DNA from 3 places in the Billgrantia sp. NRB1 genome. Region 3 is predicted to be linked to each of the others. Evidence: predicted binding sites of a transcription regulator. Region 3 holds the regulator's gene; each other region holds the start of a gene.

Region 1 (6,650 bases), 1.6 Mb from region 3:
TGGTGCCCCAGGAGGACTGCTTGAGGACCTCCACGTCGGTCATGCCGTGAGCAGCGAAGAAGCCCTTCTCCACCGCCACGAACAGCGGAGCGGCGTCGGTCAGGGCGATGAAGCCGAGCTTGGCCGAGGTGGTTTCCGGCCGTCCGCTGGCCATGGCCCAGCTCAGCGGCAGGCTGCTGAGCAGGGCGGTACCGCCCACGACGCTGGCGGTCTGCTTGAGAAAACGGCGGCGGTCGAGTGCAGGGCCGCCTTTGTTGGTCTTGTTCATGGGTATGGCTCCCAATTAGAAGTGTCTGGCCAAATAAAGACGGCGCCTGCCCCGATTCGCGTGACGATGTCACGGGAACCTGGGCAGACGCCGTTGCCTGGTCCTGATGCTGCATGGAAGCGCTGAACCGTCGTTGACTCAGCGGACGAATCTACCTTGCAGCTTGGGTGCCATATGGCGGCTTTCTCTAAAATATATTAAATAAAACAGGTGTCTGCATTTGTTCGTGTGATGTCAATCAACTATTGCTTGGCCAGGTAGGGGGGCGCAACGGTGCAGGCCGGTTGTGCGGCGCACCAAAACGCAGCTAGCCGGTATCGCCGGTTTCCTTGGCTGAGGATTTCAGGATATCGGCCAGTCCTAGCACGGACTGCGCAATCTCGCTCATGCTCTTGCTCTGGTCCATGGCCAACTTGCGCAGGAAGGTATAGGCCTGCTCCTCGGTCATTTGCTGATGCGCCATGATCAGGCCCTTGGCGCGTTCGACCAGCTTGCGCTCACGCAACGCGCGCCGGGTATTTTCCAACTCGTCGCTGAGTGCCTGCAGGCGCCCCGACTGGGCGCGCATCAGCCCCACCAGCGATCGGTTCAGCGATGACCCCACGATGCGCGCGGTCACTTCCCCCAGCTCTTGGCTGGCACAGCTGTCAAAAAGCTCCACGAGCTGCTGGCAGACGCCCGGGGCCTCGTCGTTCAGCTCAGCCTGCAAGTCGCCCTGGTGCGCCAGGTTGCGGCGTGCTTCGACGGTCTTGGCCAGGCACAGGGTCGAGAGCTCTTCGATCAGATAGGCTTCCACGCGCTGGATGGCGTCGATGCGTCGGGTGGTCAGCTCGTACCAGGTTTCCCCCAGGGGGCTGGTGCCTTGCGCCAACAAAATATCGTTACAGGCCATTTCACGCAGCTGCTGGATACCGGACAGGGTCCGCGCCGGCATCTCCTGCTGCCACTGCCGACGTCCTTGCTCGCTGGTGAATTCCAGGCAGATATCGAAGCAGCGCTGCTGGTCTTCGATGAGTTGTACCAGCAGCTGGCGGTGGCTCTCGTCGAAGCGGCTGGTGGTGAAGCCGGCGGCGCCACAGGCGCGCTCCTGGCCGGCCAGTTCCTTGCCCTGCATGAGATGAAAGATGGCGACCAGGGCCAGTGTGACCTCGGGATCGATGGCTGTATCGGCAACCTCGAACACCACGGAAAGCAGTGCGCTGATCAGCTGGTTATAGGCCAGGGTGGCGGCGTCGGGGCCGGTGTCGAGGGCTTCGATCTCGCTACGCAGCGCCGTCAGGCTATCGAGGGCGTGCCAGACGCAGGCGACGCGCCTTAGCAGCCGGGCGGTGGTGGCAGGGCGCCCGGCGGTAGTGCCAAGTGCGTCAAGGCGCAGGCGTAGCGCACTTTCGTTCTCCAGGCTCTCTTCGATGCGCTCGCGACGTCGTTCTGCAAAGCGTTGTCCCCGAGAGGCCAGGTAGACGTTCGAGGCGCCACGCTCCTTTTGCAGGGCATGAACGAAGCGGCTGACGTCGCCGACGATGTCGCAGGCGGCGGTGAGATGTTCGAGATCCGCGATTTCGCAGCGCTTGGCTGCCACTAGCAGGCGTTCGGCAGGTGTCATGGTTCACCTCATGCAGACACGATGACCGCCGCCTCCGGGGCGGCGGTCTGTTGGGCATGTGCCGCGGCAGCCAGCCGCCGCGGTGCTTGCACTCAGCGCAGCGACAGGGCGCCGGCACCGGTCTCCTCGCCCACGGCGTCCCGGTAGGCCTTGGCTTCCTCGGCCTCGGTCTCGTCCGAGAAGCGCACCAGCAGCGCGCAGGAGGCCAGCACCAGCACGATCAGCCCCAGGTAGAAGAGCCCCTGCTGGTAGGTGATGGCCTCGGAGCGGAACAGGAAGGCCGCGGCCACCGCCCCCACGTTGCCGCCGGCCCCGACGATACCCGCCACGGCGCCTAGGGCCTTCTTGTTGATGAAGGGCACCACGCCGTAGGTGGCCCCCTCGGCCATCTGCACGAACAGGCTGAAGACCAGCATGATGCCGATGGCATAGGAGAGCACGTGCATCTGCGAGAAGGCCACCAGGGCGATGCCCTCGCAGATCAGGGCGATGAAGAGCCAGCGCACTCGCCCCTTCAGGCCGCCGTTCCTGGCGAACAGATCGGAGAAGATGCCGCCCAGGGTGCGGGCGAAGACGTTCATCAGCCCGAACAGGCCGGCGATCATCCCGGCGGTGGCCAGCGTCAGATCGAAGTGGTCGAAGAAGTAGATGGCGGCGATGTTGTTGATGGTGAGCTCGACGCCGAAGCAGATGGCGTAGACCACGAACAGCGCCCAGACGCGGATATCCTTGGCGGCGGCCATGAAGCTCTGGCCCGCGCCGTTCTCGCCGCTGGCGGGCGGCAGCTCGCCCCGGGCCCGCAGCTCGTCGAAGTTGCCGTTGGGGGCGTCCTGGGTGAACAGCCAGTAGCCGATGCCGGTAATGAACATCACCACCCCGGGCACCACCATGGCCAGCCGCCAGCCCAGGGTCTCGCTGACCCCGAGCATCAGGATCCCGGAGAAAATCAGCGGCATCAGGATCTGGGTGGTGCCGCCGCCCAGGTTGCCCCAGCCGGCGCTGGTGGCGTTGGCAGTACCCACCACGTTGGGGGCGAACATCATGGTGGTGTGGTACTGGGTGATCACGAAGGCGGCGCCAATGGCACCGATGGCCAGGCGGGCCAGCAGGAAGGTCTCGAAGCTGTTGGCGAAACCGATGCCCATTACCGGGATCGAGCCGAGCAGCAGCAGGCCGGTATAGGTCTTGCGCGGCCCGATGCGGTCGCAGAGCACGCCGATGGCCAGGCGCACGATCACGGTGATCAGCACCGAGGCGATGATGGTGTTGCCGATCTGGGTCTGGGTCAGGCTGAGGTCTTCGCGGACCACCGCCATCAGCGGGGCGATGCCGAACCAGCCGAAGAAACAGATATGAAAAGCGAACCAGGAGAAGTGGAACGCACGCATCTGGGGAGTGGTGACGTCCAGCAGGCGGATCCTGTTGGCCTTGTTGAGAATGTCCATGGCGCTACCTCGCGGAGCAGTTCAGTCGCGTTAACAAACGAGCCCTTCGACGTTGAAGGTCAGGTTCGACGCACTCGTGCTCCACGGAGCCTGGTCCACGTCCACCAAATCTTGACCTGTGTTAAGCAAATGAGTTGCCACTTCCAGGTTTTTCTTTTTTTTTCATGGGGTTGGTGAGAAAAAGCGGGCCGCCTTTGCCAGGCGGCCCGTCGTTAAGGGGGGCATGGGCATTCCGATGGTGCAGTGCGGTACGCTGACGCCCGATTCTGGTGCCTGCTGCGGTGAGCGCTGCGGCTCAGTGCATGGCCAGCTGGTAGTCGTCGCGCTCGCAGGACAGGAAGGCGGAGCTTTCCAGCCACTCGGAGTCGGGGAAGTAGGCGAACAGGTAGTGGTCCTCCTTGAGGCTGTCGATCAGCGGATAGGTCACTTCCTGGCGCACCGCGGGGCAGCCCTGGCTGCGCCCCAGTCGGCCGGTCTGGCGAATGAAGGCGTCGCTGACGTAGTCGGCGCCGTGAATCACGATGGCGCGCTGGTAGGCCAGGTCATTGATGCCCGGCTCCAGCCCCTCCAAGCGCAGCGAATAGCCGTTGCGCCCGTAGTAGCTGTTCAGGGTGCGAAACAGCCCCAGGCTCGACTGGTGGCTTCCCTGCACGTTGGAGAAGGTTTCGGCCATGGCATCCCCGGTGCCCTGGCCGTGGGACACCAGCTCCTCGAACATCAACCGCTCTTCGGCCAGGTCGAAGACCCACAGGCGCGGCTCGGTGGAGGGCAGCGAAAAATCGATGACCGCCAGACGCTCGGCCTCCGGGTCGGCGCAGGCCAGGGCGCTGGCGGCATGCGTCAGTACCTCGGGGTTGGCGTCGGGAGCCAGGCGCGTCAGGGTGTGGTCCAAGGTGTGACGGGTCAGCTGTTCGTGAGGCAGCATCTGGGCCACGAAATCGCCGGCCTGGAGCGGGAGGGAAGCGAACAGCAGGGAGCCGGCCAGGGTGGCGCAGGCGACGGGAGAAGACGGTCGTGATCGAGTCATGGGCAACCTGAGGTGGTCGAATCATCGGGCCATGTCGTGCAGAGCCGTTGCCGGCATGTCCCGGACACACGAAACGGGGCCGGCTTCCCTGTGGCCCCGTAGCAGCCTCTATTATGAGGGCGAGGGCCGGGAAGGCCAGTTGAGCCATCAACGAAGCAGGAGGCGAATATGCGGGCAATTCTCGCCATGGGGAGTGTGCTGGCCGTGCTGCTGGGTATGTCGGGCGCCGTGCTGGGCGACTCCCCCGCGGCCGGCGATCGGGCGGAAGCGCCGCTTGCGGTCCAGATCGAGCACCTGGCGCAAGACGCCGACGGCGAGCTGCAGGCGTTCTATGCGCTGCGCGACCATCGCCCAGCGTGGCGCGACCGCGAGACCGTGGCGGCCTTCGCCGCTGCGCTGCACACCCTGGATGGCGATGGGCTAAGGCCCGAAGACTATCGGCCCGACGCGCTGGTGGCCGGGCATCGCCAGGCCGGTGCCTCCGGGGAGGTCTGGGAACTGGCGCGTTTCGATCTGCATGCTACCCGGGTGCTGATGACCGCGCTGGAGCATCTGCAGCGGGGCAAGGTTGACCCGCGAGAGCTCGATACCCACTGGGAGGTGCCGGTCGAGGCGCCTGCCCGCGACCCGGCAGCCATCGCCCGGGCCATCGAGGGGCAACGCTTCGAGCAGGCCTTCGCCGAGGCGCGCCCCTCCTACGCCCCCTACGAGCGGCTGCGTGCGGGGCTGGCCCGCTATCGCAACATCGAGCGGCTGGGGGGCTGGGAGCCCCTTCCTGACGCGCCCCGCGTGCTGCGTCCGGGCGATGTGGATGATGCGGTGGCGCTGCTGCGCTTGCGGCTGGCGGTGATCGGTGAGCTGGAAGTGATGGCCGCCGACGCCGACGCCTTTCCGGGGGCGATGCTCGAGACGCCCGATCCGCGGCGCTTCGATGCCACCCTGGAGGCTGCGGTACGCCGCTTTCAGCGCCGCCACCTGCTGGAGGTGGACGGTCTGGTTGGCCCGCAGACACGCCGCGCGCTGAACGTGCCGGTGGAGGCGCGCATCGACCAGATTCGCGTCAACCTGGAGCGCGCCCGCTGGCTGCTTCACGGCCTGCCGGAGTCCTTCGTGCTGGTGGATATCGCCGGCTACCAGCTGCGCTATTTTCGCCCCAGCGGCGAGGTATGGCGCTCGCGCATCGTGGTGGGACGCCCCTATCGACGCACCCCGTCGCTGCGCTCCGAGATCACGCACATGACCGTCAACCCCAGCTGGACGATCCCCCCCACCATCCGGCGCAATGACGTGCTGCCCGAGATACGTCGTGACCTCGGCTACCTGTGGCGCGAGCGTATCCAGGTGCTCAGCCCCTCGGGCCAGCCGCTCGATCCCTGGGAGGTGGACTGGGACAACCCCGGCAATGTCGTGCTGCGCCAAGCGCCGGGTCCGCACAATGCCCTGGGCAAGGTAGCGATCCGCTTTCCCAACGATCACCTGGTCTATCTCCACGACACCCCCGCGCAGTACCTCTTCGATCGTGATCAGCGCGCCTTCAGCTCCGGCTGTATCCGGGTGGAAGGGGTGCGGGAGTTTGCCCAGCTGCTGTTCGACGATACCGACAGCGCCCGGGATATCAATGCGCTGATCGAGACCGGCCGTACCCGCAACGTGTCGCTGGCCGAGCCGGTCCCGGTGATTCTGCACTACTGGACGGTCCACCCCGACGAGGATGGCGAGCTGGCCTTTCGGCCTGACATCTACGAGCGCGACGCGGCCCTGCTCGAGGCGCTGGACCGGCCCTTGGTGCTCTGAGGGGCGCGCGAGGGGGCGTCAGGGAGAGAGCGGCGAGCGGATCCTGCCCCGGCCCTACTGGTAGCCCCTGGCCTGGAGTCGGAACAGCCGCGCGTAGCGGCCGTTGAGCGCCATCAGGCTGGCATGGTCGCCGCGCTCGATGATGCGCCCGCCGTCGATCACCAGGATCAGCTCGGCGGCGCGCACCGTGGAGAACCGGTGGGAGATCAGGATGGTCATCTTGTCGCGGCTGTGTTCGCGGAAGTCGGCGAACACCGCGGCCTCGGCGGCGGCGTCCATGGCCGCGGTGGGCTCGTCGAGCACCAGGATGTCGGCCCTCTCGCGCATGTAGGCTCGGGACAGCGCGATCTTCTGCCACTGCCCACCGGAGAGCTCCTGACCACCCTTGAACCAGCGCCCCAGCTGGGTGTGGTAGCCCCCCGGCATGTCGGCGATGAAGTCCTCGGCCAGGCCGCGGCGGGCCGCTTCCTGCCAGCGCACCTCATCCTCGAAGGCGGCCACGTCGCCGGCGCC
Region 2 (6,650 bases), 1.5 Mb from region 3:
CGCGGTTGCGGGCCACCTCCTCGACCTCCTCGCGGCGTGCCAGCAGCACGCAGCGGGCGATGCCGCGGCGCTGGCAGATGGCGGCCGCCTCCACGGTGCGCGGCTCGCTGCCCTCGGGCAGGATGATGCGCCTGTCCGCCTGCTGGGCGAGCCTGACCAGCTGGTGGCGGAAGGCCGAAGGGGAGAGGCGCCGGGCGTAGCCGCGACTGAGGTGCTCCTTGAGCCACTCGAGGTCGATATGGCCAGCGACGAAGCGGGTCACCTGCTCGGCGCGCTCCAGGTCGTCCATGGGGATGTCGTTGCCCATGGCGCCCAGGTGCTTGGCGGTGGTGAAGCTGTCGGTGTCCACCGCCAGCACCGGCATGCCGGTCTTCAGCGCGGGCCGGCACATCTCCACCATGTTGTCGTTGGGCATGAAGCCGTTGGTCAGCAGCACGCCGGCCATGGGGACGCCGTTCATGGTGGCCAGCGCCGAGGCTAGCACGATGTCGTCACGATCGCCCGAGGTGACGATCAGGCTGCCGGGGCGGAACACATGCAGGGCGTTGGCGGCGCTGCGTGCGCACAGGCTGGTGGAGAGCACCCGGCGGCTGGCGGCCTCGCCCTCGCTGAGAAAGCGTGCGCCCAGCGCCCGGGCCACGTCCAGCACCCGCGGCGCCACCAGCGCCGGGTTGTAGGGCACCACCCCGATCAGGTGGAAGCGGTCGGTGGCCAGCGCCGGCGAGTAGCGGCGCAGCTCGGTGAGCAGCTCGTCATCCAGGGCGGGGCTGGCGGTGCCGGGGATCAGGGCGGGGCTCTCCTCGGCGCCGGGTAGGTGGCGCATGCGCATCAGGATGCAGCCCAGGGTGCGCGTCGAGCCCACGCCGCCGAAGGCCCGGGCGTGCATGTCGAGCTGCTCGGCCAGCGCCTGGGGGTCGCGCATGTCGCCGCTGCCCACCAGGATGATCCGCGCATTCAGGGCATGGGCCAGCTGGGCGTTGAGGGCCGTGGCATAGGTGCCGTGGGAGGTGGGTACCAGCCCCTCCACCACGATCAGGTCGGGGCGGCTGCCCTCGTGCGCCTCGACGGCCTGGTCGTGCAGATCGATCACCTGCTCCATCAGGACGTCCAGGCGATCCTGGCGCACCAGGCGCTCCAGGTGGGCCTGGTCGAGCGGGCTCGGCGGGCGCAGGCCCAGGGTGCTGCCGACCAGCGCCGTGGAGCGGTCGGGGCCGGGGCCGTTGAGCTCGTCCTGGCGAAACGGCTTGAGAAAGCCGGCCTTCAGGCCGACGGTGTCCAGCGCCTGGATCAGGCCCAGGCTGGCCGAGGTCAGGCCGACGCCTTCGCTGGTGGGCACCATCAGCAAGACCTGGGGCTGGGGACGGGCGTTACGCGGAGTCATGCATGACCCTCCTGGAGAAGCTGGCGGGTTTCGTCGGCGATGCGCCCCTCTTCATCGGTGGGAATCACCCACAGCTGAGGGCCGCCGGCGTCGATGCGGCCTTCCCCGCCGCGAATAGTGGCGGCGTTGGCGGCGGCGTCCAGGCAACAGCCGAAGTGGGGCAGTGCCGCGACCACCCGCGTGCGGACCTGCGGCGAGTTCTCGCCGATGCCGCCGGTGAAGACGATGCCGTCCAGGCGGGGCAGGGCGCAGGAGAGGGCGGCCAGGGACTTGGCGATGCGGTAGCAGAACACCTCGATGGCGAGTGCCGCTGCGGCGTGGCCCTCGTCGGCGGCGACCTCCAGTTCGCGCATGTCATTGGTCAGCCCCGAAAGGCCCAGCAGGCCGCTGCCGCGGTTGAGCACCTCGTCGATGCGCGCCAGGCTCCAGCCCAGCTGGCGCGCCAGGTGGGCGTGCAGGCCCGGGTCCACGTCGCCGCTGCGGGTGCCCATCACTAGGCCTTCCAGAGGCGTCAGACCCATGCTGGTATCGCGGCTCTGGCCCTCCCACACCGCGGCGGTGGAACAGCCGTTGCCTAGGTGGGCGGTCAGCCAGCCGCCGCCTGTCAGGCCGCTCAAGGCGTCCGCACGCTGGCTGACGTAGGCGTGGCTGGTGCCGTGGAACCCGTAGCGGCGGATGCCGTGATCGCGATAGAGCGCCTCGGGCAGGGCGTAGCGGTAAGCGTGGGGCGGCAGGGTCTGGTGGAAGGCGGTATCGAAGACCGCCACCTGGGGCAGCTCGGCGAACACCTGGCGGGTGGCCGCGATGCCCTGCAGGTTGGCGGGATTGTGCAGCGGGGCCAGCGTGGCGGTGGCCTCGATGGCGGCCACGACCTCATCGTCGATGCGGGCGGCACGGGTGAAGCGCTCGCCGCCGTGGACGATGCGGTGGCCCACGGCGCCGGGCCGCCGGCCCTCCAGGCGCGCCAGTATCGCCTCAAGGGCGGCGGTGTGATCGGCGCCGGGCAGCGCCTGGGTGTAGGCCTCACCCCGGCTGTCGGTGCCCTTGAGACGGGCGTCGCTGCTGCCCAGCCGCTCGGCCAGACCGGCCAGCCTCGGCTGGTCGGCGGTGGCCGGCACCAGGGCATACTTGATCGAGGAGGAACCGCAGTTGATGACCAGCACCGGTGCGTTCATCGAGTCTCCGCTGAGGGGTTGATTTAGACCTTAGTCTACCATGTGTTGCGTTGCAGCAGGGAGTGCCAGGAGTCGTCTTCTCCTGGCAAGGCTGGCATGCTGAGCGGTTCGTCGAAACCCCAAGGACACCCGGACATGTCGACATCCACTGCGACCCAGGCCGCCTCGGGACCGCTTCCGCGCCATCTTGCCGTGCTGCTCCTGGCTAGCGTGGCGACGCCCCGGTGATGAACGTCGAGCCGGTGGCCTCGCTGGCGCTGGGCTACCTGGTGCTGGGGCAGATGCTCTCGGCCGTGCAGCTGCTGGGCGGCGCTATCGTACTGGGCGGCATCGTGGTGCTGAGCCTGTCGCGACAGGGCTGAGCGACTTGAGTCTTGCACGGGGACGGTCCCTGTACCAAAATGGGGGCTGCGTAGGGAAACACCGTTTCCTAATTGGAGGTAGACCATGAAAACCGTTGCCGTTACATCGATTTCCGCGCTGCTGCTGGCGGGTGCTTTCGCTACCACCGCCCAGGCCCAGCAGCCCCTCTACCCCCAACCCTACGTTGGGGGCGATGCGATGTTCTGGGAAATCAATCCCGACGGTGCGCCCAGTCGCGACAGCGTTGGCCTGCGCCTGCGCGGCGGCGCCCAGTTCAATGAGTTCTTCGCCGTGGAAGGCCACCTGGGCACCGGCGGGTCGGATGGCCCTGTCGAACTCGACTACCTGGTGGGCGCCTATGCCAAGGGCATCGTGCCGATCTCCCAGGAGTTTCGGCTCTACGGCCTGGCCGGGGTGACCGAGGTGGACTTCGACGTGGATCGTGAGAGCGACTTCTCCTACGGGGCCGGGGCGGAGTTCGACGTGGCGCCTAACCTGGCAGTCGGCGCTGACTATATGCGCTACCTGGACAAGTCTGACGGCACCTTCGATGCCGCCAGCGTGGGTGTGCGCTTCCGGTTCTGAAGCGACTCCCCGCGCTTCGCCTGCGCCCTCGACGCCCTCGGTGTCGGGGGCGCTTTGCGTCGGTCTTGCGCTATTTTGGTGCGCTCTCGAGGTGCGCTGCCTCTCCATAAGGCAGCGACATCGGCGCACTGGCCCGCTCGGCGTGGCCTGTCGCCCAGCCGCAGGTTGGCATGCTACCTGCAAGGTCATAGGGTGATTCTTCTCCACGAAGGTGATGCCATGCCGACCGACACCCTGTCCGCCGCTTTGCCAGACGCCGCCAGCCGCAAGGCGCCTGTCCGGGACGCCCTGACGCCGCGGCTGCTGTTTACCGACCTGGACGGGTCGCTGCTGGACCCGCGTAGCCGCGACGGGGCCCTGGCGCACCCTTGGCTTGCCCGCCTCAAGCAGCACGGGGTGCCGGTGATTCCCGTGACCTGCAGGACGCGCCACGAGCTGGCGCCGCTGCGCCTGTCCCTGGGGCTCGCCGATACGCCCTTTATCGCCGAGAACGGTGCCGTGGTCGGGCTGCCGCCGGCCTGGTGCCATGCGCGGCTGGAGCGATCTCCCGGCCCAGACGGGGTCTCGGTCAAGACCCTGGGGGTGGATATCGCCTTCATTCGCAAGCGGCTCTCGGTCTGGCGCAAGCGCCTGGGAGCGGAGTTCACCCTGACCAGCGAGATCGCCCTGGCGCGGCTGATGGAGGTGGCCGAGGTCGATGAGGCCGAAGCGCGTCTGGCGCGCATGCGCGAGGGCAGCGAGCCGCTGCTGTGGCACGGCGATGACGCCCAGCTCGAAGCCTTGCGAGAGGGGCTGGCGGGGGATGGTCTTAGCCTGCTGCGCGGCGAGCGTTTCTGGTATGTCACCGGCCAGGTCGACAAGGGATGTGCCGTGGAGTGGCTGCTGGGGCGCTTCACGGCCCTGCGGGGCCGCCGCCCGCAGACGCTGGGGCTCGGGGATGGGCCCAACGATGTCGGCATGCTCGAAGCAATGGATCAGGCGGTGGTGATCCGCAGCCGCCACGGGCTTGCCGTCGAGCCGGCCCATCCGGCCCTCTATCGGACCGCGGCCATGGGGCCTGCCGGCTGGGCCGAGGGAGTGGCCCACTGGTGGGGGCGAACCGACAGCCGGCTGATGCCGAGGGCGGCTCGCGCCGCCTAGGAGCCTGTCGGATTTGACCGATCGTCGCGAGGAACACGGATTTCGAGACAAGTTTATCGATCTGATGACTAGCTCTCAGGCCACTGACCGCTCTCCCTCCACTGCCGGAGGCTGGCCGGCAGTCGGGTGAGCTCCGGGCCCTCCAATACCGCAACCTCTAGCCGCTGGGCGCGGCGCAGGTGGGACTCGCGCCGCTCGGCGCTGCCCAGGGTGGCGTCCGTCAACAGTACCCGGGTGGCGCCGAGCTCGCCGCCGTGTTCGGCCAGCTCGTAGAGGCGATGGAGCACCGTGGCGTCGTCTTCGGGCTGCTCCAGGCACTCGAGGATCAGCAACCGGTTGCGGTGCACGGCCAAACAGTGAAACACCGTGGGCTCGTCGTTGTGGCGTCCGCTGAGGTCAAGCACATGAGCCGCGGCGCAGACTCGCGCCAGCCCGGCTTCTTGCGCGCACAGCCAGGCGTATTCGCCGAGCCAGCCGCCCGCCAGGTAGTCGGCCGCGGCCGGGGTGGTCACGCTCAGTGCCCGGGGCTGCTCCTGGGACCAATCGATCAGTCCCGCCTCACCGAGCTGCTGCAGGGCGTCGGTTTCGGGAAAGTGTGGTGTATGGGCCAGCAGGTGTGACGTGTCCCCCTCTCCCGCAGCCTGGCTTGCCGGGGAGGGCGCTAGCAGCGCCTTGAGTTCGCCGAGCAGCGGCGCGATGCGCGATGCCTGATGGGCCAGGAAGCGGGTCAGGGGACGCCGGGCCTCGACCGCCTTGCGCCATGCGTCCCGATCCGAGGCGGCCCGAATGCGCTTGCGACCGTGGGCCTGAAGGATGTGATCCGCCGTCAGTACCGCGCTGATCGGCAGGCGCTGCAGGGAGCGGGGATCCAGCGTCGGGCCGAGGCGGTGGATGACGTTGCGTTCGGGGTCGAGATGGAGGCAGTCGGCGCCGCAGTGGCGCATGGCCTGCTGGAACAGCAGGGCCGTCAGGCGGTCGCCGCCGGCCAGGTCGCAGGTGACCTCGAGGGGCGGGACGTCGCGCTGCTGCGCGGCCAGCTCCCGGGCCAGCGCCAGGGCCAGTTCCGCGGTACGCCCCGGGGCGCCCTGGGGCAGGCTCTCGTGCAGGCGAATCTCGCGGGCCTCGGGCAGCTCGTGCTGGAGCAGGATGCGCAGTCGCTCGGCAGCCTGCTGCCCGCGTCGGCAGGCCACCAGGATGATCCGCTCGGGGCGCAGCTGGAGCAGCGGGATCAGGGTGTGCTCGGGATGCTCGTTGACCAGCGCGATGTGCAGGTGGGGCATGGCCTGGTTCCTTCTGCGGCAGCGATCGACCGGGGGTGAGGTGGTCGCCCTCATGAGGACAGGCTATATCCCATGCTGATGGTCTGTCGCCATCGCAGCAATAAAAAGGTTCTTCACAGACTAGCGTGAACCTGTTTCAGGTTTGATGGTGGGAGGCCGCGGTTCGACGTCTCGACTCTGCCGGCGGTTCGACGCTTCGACGAAGGCGCCGGAGGCGTCCCATGGGTAGCGCTGCGCGCTACTTCGCGAGCTGAAGCTCCCTCCCAGTGCGCCCGAGAAGGCGTGCACACAGTGCGGTGAGAGTCCGCATCGGGGTAAGCCATGGCCCCGTAGCCAAAGGTAACTGCGTCGTCGCGAGGCGGGGTGGGGAGCAACCGGAGGCGAACTGGCGGTCCGTAGGATGACGAACTCGATTCGGCCGGGTCAGGTGGCGAGCTCGCTGGGAGATAGCGAAGCCTGAAACTCACCCGTCGCGCTGGCATGGCGGACAAAGCGACGACGGGACCTGCCAGGTGGTTGGAGGCGGAACGTCAGGAAGGGTGTACGAGATAATCGGGGAGACCTGGCGGCCGAGGTGACGGCGGCCAGGAGTCAGAGCCTTCATAGTACCGGCGTGCGGATCACGCCCTGGCCACGGCTCATCCCGGCGAAAGCCGGGATCGAGAGATGCTGGAGCGCGGACTCTGCCTACCGCCAAGGCGCCGCACAGGAGGCGCAGAGAACAGA
Region 3 (6,650 bases):
ATGCAGAGCAGCGCTCCTACAGCCCCGCGGTATCGCGGATCAGCTTGAAGAGCTTGCGGGCGCTGGCCGGGGGCTTGCCCCTCTCGCGCTCGCGCTGGGCGTTGCGGATCAGCTGGCGCAGCGCCTGGCGGTCGGCGTCGGGGTGGTCGGCGACGAAGGCCTCGACGGCGGGGTCGCCCTCCTCGAGAAGACGGTCGCGCCAGGCTTCGAGCCGGTGAAAGGCCAGATCGCGACGCCGCGCCTCGTGCTCGACCTCGTCGAAGACCGCCTGGATCGCCTCCAGGTTCTCGCGGCGCATCAGCTTGCCGACGTACTGCATGTGCCGCCGCCGGCCTTCGTGGGAGCGGATCCGCGCGGTCTCCTCCACGGCCGCCAGCATGTCGTCGGAGAGCGGGAAGCGGGCGCGCTCGGCGGGGGTCATGGCGATGATCGCCTCGCCCAGCTGCTGTAGCGCATGCATCTCGCGCTTGAGCTGGGACTTGCTGGGCCGTTCGTCGTCATCCGACAGCGTGATCTGGGCGAGCAGCTCGCGGGGAGAATCCTGGGACATGCCGTTTCCATGGTTGAGAATAGAGAATAGGCCCAGTATACCAGTCCGCAGCCGCGGGCTTGATAGCCACATGAGAGCATCCGGCCCGGTGCCGGAGAAGGGAGATCAGCATGACACAGGCTTTTGATGCCGCCGCCCAGCAGGCCCAACTGGAATCGGGTGCCGAGCAAGCGCTGGCGCTGGCGCGCCGTCTGGGCGCCGATGCCTGCGAAGTGGGGGCCAGTGTCGACCAGGGGGTCGGTGTCAGCGTCCGTGAGGGCGAGGTGGAGACCGTCGAACTGTCACGCGATCAAGGCATCGCGGTGACCGTCTACGTGGGAGCCCGCAAGGGGAGCGCCTCCTCCACCGATAGCGGCGAGGACTCGATTCGCGCGGTGGTGGAAAAGGCCGTGGCGATCGCCCGGCATACCGGCGAGGATCCGGCCGCCGGGCTCGCCGATGCCGAGCTGATGGCAAGCGACCTGCCCGACCTGGACGTGCACCATCCTTGGCCGCTGACCACCGAGCAGGCCATCGACCTGGCGCTGGCCTGCGAGACGGCCGGACGCCACGAGCCGGGCATCCGCCAGTCGGAGGGGGCCTCGCTCTCCAGCGGCGAGGGGGTGAGGGTCTACGCCAACAGCCACGGCTTTCTGGGCAGCCAGCGCGGCAGCCGCCACTCGCTGTCGTGCATGCTGATCGCCGAGGATGCCGGCGGCATGCAGCGGGACTACGACTACACCAGTGCCCGGGACCCCCGGGCGCTGCTGTCGCCGGAGCAGGTGGGCAAGAGCGCCGCCGAGCGAACCCTGTGCCGCCTGGGTGCGCGGCGGCCGGCCACCGGGCGGCTGCCGGTGCTGTTCGACCCCAGCCTGGCCAGCGGGCTGGTCGGGCATCTGCTGAGCGCCATCGCCGGCGGTTCGCTGTATCGCCAGGCGTCGTTTCTCTGCGACCGGCTCGGGACGCCGCTGTTTCCCGACTGGTTCTCGCTGGAGGAGCGTCCCATGGAAAGGGGAGCCATGGCCAGCAGCCCCTTCGACAATGATGGCGTGCAGACCCGCAACAACGTCTTTATCGACCAGGGGCGCCTGGCGAGCTATATGCTCTCCGCCTACAGCGCCCGTCGCTTGGGGATGCAGACCACGGCCAACGCCGGTGGGGCCCGTAACCTGCGCCTCACTGGGCCGCTGGAGACGCGTGAGGCACTGCTGGCGCGCCTGGGGCGCGGCGTGCTGGTCACCGAGCTGATGGGGCAGGGCGTCAACGGCGTCACCGGCGACTATTCACGCGGTGCCGCCGGCTTCTGGGTGGAGAACGGCGAGATCCAGTATCCGGTCGAGGAGTTCACCATCGCCGGCAATCTCGAGGCGATGTTCCGAGGGCTGGTAGGGGTCGGCAGCGATATCGATACCCGGGGCAGCATCCACAGCGGCAGCTGGCTGATCGACGAGATGACCGTGGCCGGCAGCTAGGCCGGGCTGCGCCCTGACCCGCCCCGGCTTCGCCGGGCCGGGAGCTATAAGCTGTAAGCTGTAAGCTGTAAGAGAAACCCATCGCCACCAGCAAAGAGGTGGGTATCGTTACGGCTTACGGCTTACGGCTGTCATTCGTCCTCGTCGAAGCGGGCCTCGAACAGTGCCTCTACCGCCTCCAGCGCCGCCTCGGCGTCGTCGCCTTCGGCGCAGATGGTCAGCTCGGTGCCGTGGGGAGCGGCCAGCATCAGCAGCGACATGATGTTGGCCGCGTCGGCCTCCTGGCCGCCGCGGGTGACGGTGATGCGGGCGGTGAAGGGCTGGCAGCACTGGACCAGCCGGGTGGCGGCGCGGGCGTGCAGGCCGCGCTTGTTGGTCAGGGTCAGCTTGCGACGGGGCACGCTCAGGACTCCTCGCGGTCAGGGGGCGCCGGGGCCGTGGGAGGGGCAGCGGTCAGGGCCCGGTGGATGCCCAGCTCGCGGTGGCGAAGGCGCACGGCCGGCTGCTGGCTGGCCAGCTGCTGGGCGAGCTTCTCGGCCAGGTAGACCGAGCGGTGCTGGCCGCCGGTGCAGCCGATGGCCACCGTCAGGTAGCTGCGGTGGCTGTCGCGGTAGGCTGGCAGCCAGCGCTCGAGCCAGCCCAGGATGTCGGCATACATCTCGGCGACCAGCGGATACTGCTCGAGGAAGGCCACGATGCTGGGGTCCTGACCGGTGGCGGAGCGCAGGCTGGGGTCCCAGTAGGGATTGGGCAGACAGCGGGCGTCGAAGACGATATCGGCGTCCAGGGGAACGCCGCGCTTGAAGCCGAAGGACTCCACCGTCAGGGTCAGCTGCTTGGCACGGTGGCTGGCGACCTGATCGGCGATGCGCCCACGCAGCTCGTGGACCGATAGCCGGGAGGTATCGATCACCAGGTCGGCCAGATCGCGGATGTCGGCCAGCGTCTGCTCCTCGGATTCGATCGCTTCGGCCAGGGTCATGTCGCTGCCCTTGGTCAGCGGGTGACGGCGGCGGGTGGCTGAGTAGCGCTCGAGCAGGATGCGTGCATCGGTGGTCAGGTAGATGACCTGACAGGCGATGCCACGCTGGCGCAGTTCCTCCAGCAGGCGCGGGAAGCGCTCCAGGGCGTGCGGCAGGTTGCGGGCATCGATGCTGACGGCAACGTTCGATTGACGGGCGGGGCCGCAGCGCAGTTCGTCAGCCAGAGAGCCCAGCAGCATGGCCGGCAGGTTGTCGATGGCGTAAAAGCCGAGGTCCTCGAGGGCCTGTAGGGCGATCGACTTGCCCGAGCCTGAGCGGCCGCTGATGATGACGAGCTGCATGCGGGTCTCCTGGTCGTTGTGCTGGCCGGGTGGCCCGATTGCGTGGGTGTCAGGTGGCTGCCTGTCGTCGGATCGCCTCGATCAGGCGCTCATGCAGCTCCCGCTGACTGGCGCTCTTGCGCAGGGCCGTGCGGGTCTCGACGTCGTTCATGATGCCGGCCACCTGGCCCAGCAGCGCCAGATGGGTATCGTCGGCCTCCTCCGGGACCAGCAGCACGAAGACCAGATCGACTGGCTCGCCGTCGATGGCGTCGAATTCGATGGGGTCGGCAAGCCTGAGAAAGGCGGCCACCGGAGCGTGGCAGTGGGGGCTTCTCGCATGGGGGATGGCCACGCCGTTGCCGATGCCCGTGCTGCCCAGGCGCTCCCGGCCGATCAGCCGGTCGAAGACCTCCTGGCTATCCAGGCTCGGGGTGTTCTGGGCAATGAAGGTGCTGAAAAACTCCAGCACCCGCTTCTTGCTGCCGCCGGGAACCCCGAACAGGGTGCGTTCGGGGGGCAGGATGGTTTCCAGTGTCATGGGGAATCAGCGAGCGCCGGCGCCCTGGGCGCGGGCCTGTGCTTTTTCCTTGTGCTTGACCAGCTGGCGGTCGAGCTTGTCGGTCAACGCATCGATGGCGGCATACATGTCGGCGTCCATGGCTTCGGCATGAAGGTCGGCACCGGCGGCATGCAGGGTGCAGGCGGCCTGCTGGCGCTCTTTCTCCACGGAGAGCGTCACCTGCACATTGGTGATGTTGTCATAATGGCGCTGCACGCGAGTGAGTTTCTCGTCAACATAGTCGCGCAGGGCATCGGTCAGCTCTACATGGTGGCCGGTGATATTGACTTGCATGGCAGGCTCCTTCGTCTTTCGTGTGGTGATTCGATTGTAACCCTTTTTCCTGCCTTGCAAACCCCCTGTTTCAGCGCCTCGCCACGGGGGTCGGGCGCGGCGGCGAACGGCGTCATTTGAAGCGCTTGCGCTCGCTCGAGGAGGGAATGCCCAGGGCCTCGCGATACTTCGCTACCGTGCGTCTGGCCACGCGGATGCCGTCCTCGGCCAGCAGGTCCACCAGGCGGCTGTCCGACAGGGGCTTGCGAGGCGCTTCTCCCTGCACCAGCTTGCGGATGCGGGCGCGAATCGCCGTGCTGGAGTGGGCGTCACCCTCGCCCTCGCCGCCGACCTGGCTGGAGAAGAAAAACTTCAGCTCGAACACGCCCCGGGGGGTGTGGATGTACTTCTGGGTGGTGACCCGGGAAATGGTCGACTCGTGCATCTCCACGGCCTGGGCGATATCGGCCAGCACCAGCGGCTTCATGGCCTCCTCGCCCTGCTCGAGGAAGTCGATCTGGCGGGCCATGATCTCGCGACCGACGCGCAGCAGGGTATCGTTACGGCTGACCAGGCTCTTCATCAGCCAGCGAGCTTCCTGCAGGTGATCCTTGAGAAACTGGTTGTCCTGGCTTTTGTCGGCGCGACGCACCAGGGCCATATAGTCGGGCTGGATGCGCAGCCGCGGGAGCGCTTCGGCGTTGAGCTCGATGCGCCAGCCGCGGTGGTCGTGCAGGGCCACCAGATCGGGGATGACGTAGTCGCTGCCCACCTCGCCGTAGGCGCTGCCGGGGCGGGGGTCGAGGGTGCGGATCAGGCGGATGACCGCGTCCAGCTCGGCATCCTCAAGGCCCAGGCGACGCTTGAGGAGCCGGCGGTCATCGGCGGCCAGGGCCTCCAGGAACTGACGGACCAGGCGCCGCGCCTGGGGCAGCAGGGGCGTGTCGTCCGGCAGCGCCCCTAGCTGCAGCATCAGGCATTCACGCAGGTCGCGGGAGAAGACGCCGGTCGGCTCGAACTGCTGCAGGCGCAGCAGCACCTGCTCGACCTCGCGGGTCGGCAGGCCCTCGAGTCCCTGCTGGCGAAGGCCGTCGCGGATCTCTTCCAGCGGTTGGGCCAGGTAGCCGGCGCCGTCCACAGCGTCGATCAGGCTCTCGGCAATCAGTCGCTGACGCGGCTCCAGGTCGGTCATGGCCAGCTGCCAGACCAGGTGGCCATTGAGGCTCTGGCCCTCGGCCTGGCGCTCGAAGTCGGGGCCCTCGCCCCCGGCGGGCGCGCCCAGGTCCTGGTAGGTGTCCGACCAGTCGCTGTCGGTGCTGAGCTCGCTGGGAATCTCGCTGGCCCAGTCGTCCTCGGGGGTCTCGCTGACCTGCTGTTCGCCGAAGCCGTCGTCGAGCTCCAGCATGGGGTTGGACTCGAGCGCCTGCTGGATCTCCTGGCGCAGGTCCAGGGTGGAGAGCTGCAGCAGGGCGATGGCCTGCTGCAGCTGAGGGGTCATGGTCAGCTGAGTGCCGACGCGCAGTTGCAGAGAAGCTTTCATGGCCATGAGAGACGTTGCTCATTTGCCGAAAAGCCCCACCCTAGACCGCGGCCGGGTGACATGCAAGAGACTCTTCGATAAATTTCTTGCAATAAGTATACCAGGCGCAATCTGTGTGCCGAGGTGGCGCAATAACATTCATATCAGCATGTTGCGATCAATATAGGATTAGAGGCGAAAGTCCTCGCCCAGATATACCTCGCGCACCCGCCGGTTGGTGAGGATGGCTTCGGCGTCGCCTTCGGCGATGATCTGACCGTCGCCGACGATGTAGGCGGTGTCGCAGATATCCAGCGTTTCGCGCACGTTGTGGTCGGTGATCAGCACGCCGATGTCCCGCGCCTTGAGCTGGCGAATGATGCCCTTGATCTCGCCCACGGAGATGGGGTCGACGCCGGCGAAAGGCTCGTCGAGCAGGATGAAGGCGGGCTCGGTGGCGAGCGCCCGGGCAATCTCCACTCGCCGGCGCTCGCCGCCGGAAAGGCTCATACCGAGGTTGTCGCGAATGTGGGTGACATGGAAGTCTTCGAGCAGGCCCTCGAGGCGCGCCTGGCGGCCGCTGCGGTCCAGATCCTTGCGGGTCTCGAGAATGGCCATGATGTTGTCGGCCACCGATAGCTTGCGAAAGATCGAGGCCTCCTGCGGCAGGTAGCCGATCCCGGCCCTGGCGCGCTCGTGCATGGCGGCGCCGGAGAGATCGCGATCGTCGATATGCACCGTGCCGGCATCGGCGCGTACCAGGCCCACGATCATATAGAAGGAGGTGGTCTTGCCGGCGCCGTTGGGGCCGAGCAGGCCGACGATGCTGCCCTGCTCGATGGTCAGGCTGATATCGTGAACCACGCGGCGGCGCTTATAGCTCTTGGCCAGATGGCTGGCCTGCAGAGTCTTCATGGAGGATGCCTTACTGCTCGGGCTGCAGGGTCATGCGGATGCGCTGGCGGCCTTCAATCCCTTCGCCCTCTGCGCGG

Evidence for each region. The regulator sigma-54, encoded in region 3, starts transcription at its own class of promoters, with help from an activator protein. The targets are predictions, from matches to a motif close to TGGCACNNNNNTTGCTNT.
Region 1: a site for sigma-54 is predicted at 3,439-3,456, ahead of ACZIYR_RS04825 (NarK family nitrate/nitrite MFS transporter). Genes of this name have one in related genera too.
Region 2: a site for sigma-54 is predicted at 3,671-3,688, ahead of ACZIYR_RS05110 (HAD-IIB family hydrolase). Genes of this name have one in related genera too.

Annotation. Positions count from the first base shown of each region.
Region 1 is NZ_CM167783.1:1,063,310-1,069,959, forward strand. It holds gene ACZIYR_RS04815 (CmpA/NrtA family ABC transporter substrate-binding protein) at 1-268, opposite strand, end outside; gene ACZIYR_RS04820 (nitrate- and nitrite sensing domain-containing protein) at 576-1,871, opposite strand; gene ACZIYR_RS04825 (NarK family nitrate/nitrite MFS transporter) at 1,964-3,316, opposite strand; gene ACZIYR_RS04830 (murein L,D-transpeptidase catalytic domain family protein) at 3,612-4,343, opposite strand; gene ACZIYR_RS04835 (L,D-transpeptidase family protein) at 4,512-6,137, shown strand; gene ACZIYR_RS04840 (ABC transporter ATP-binding protein) at 6,192-6,650, opposite strand, start outside.
Region 2 is NZ_CM167783.1:1,127,911-1,134,560, forward strand. It holds gene pta (phosphate acetyltransferase) at 1-1,381, opposite strand, end outside; gene ACZIYR_RS05095 (acetate/propionate family kinase) at 1,378-2,556, opposite strand; gene ACZIYR_RS05100 (hypothetical protein) at 2,784-2,918, shown strand; gene ACZIYR_RS05105 (porin family protein) at 3,004-3,504, shown strand; gene ACZIYR_RS05110 (HAD-IIB family hydrolase) at 3,724-4,644, shown strand; gene ACZIYR_RS05115 (Card1-like endonuclease domain-containing protein) at 4,713-5,924, opposite strand.
Region 3 is NZ_CM167783.1:2,622,766-2,629,415, reverse strand. It holds gene yjgA (ribosome biogenesis factor YjgA) at 17-550, opposite strand; gene pmbA (metalloprotease PmbA) at 661-2,001, shown strand; gene ACZIYR_RS11970 (HPr family phosphocarrier protein) at 2,133-2,402, opposite strand; gene rapZ (RNase adapter RapZ) at 2,405-3,325, opposite strand; gene ptsN (PTS IIA-like nitrogen regulatory protein PtsN) at 3,375-3,845, opposite strand; gene hpf (ribosome hibernation-promoting factor, HPF/YfiA family) at 3,852-4,160, opposite strand; gene ACZIYR_RS11950 (RNA polymerase factor sigma-54) at 4,273-5,685, opposite strand; gene lptB (LPS export ABC transporter ATP-binding protein) at 5,848-6,573, opposite strand; gene lptA (lipopolysaccharide transport periplasmic protein LptA) at 6,584-6,650, opposite strand, start outside.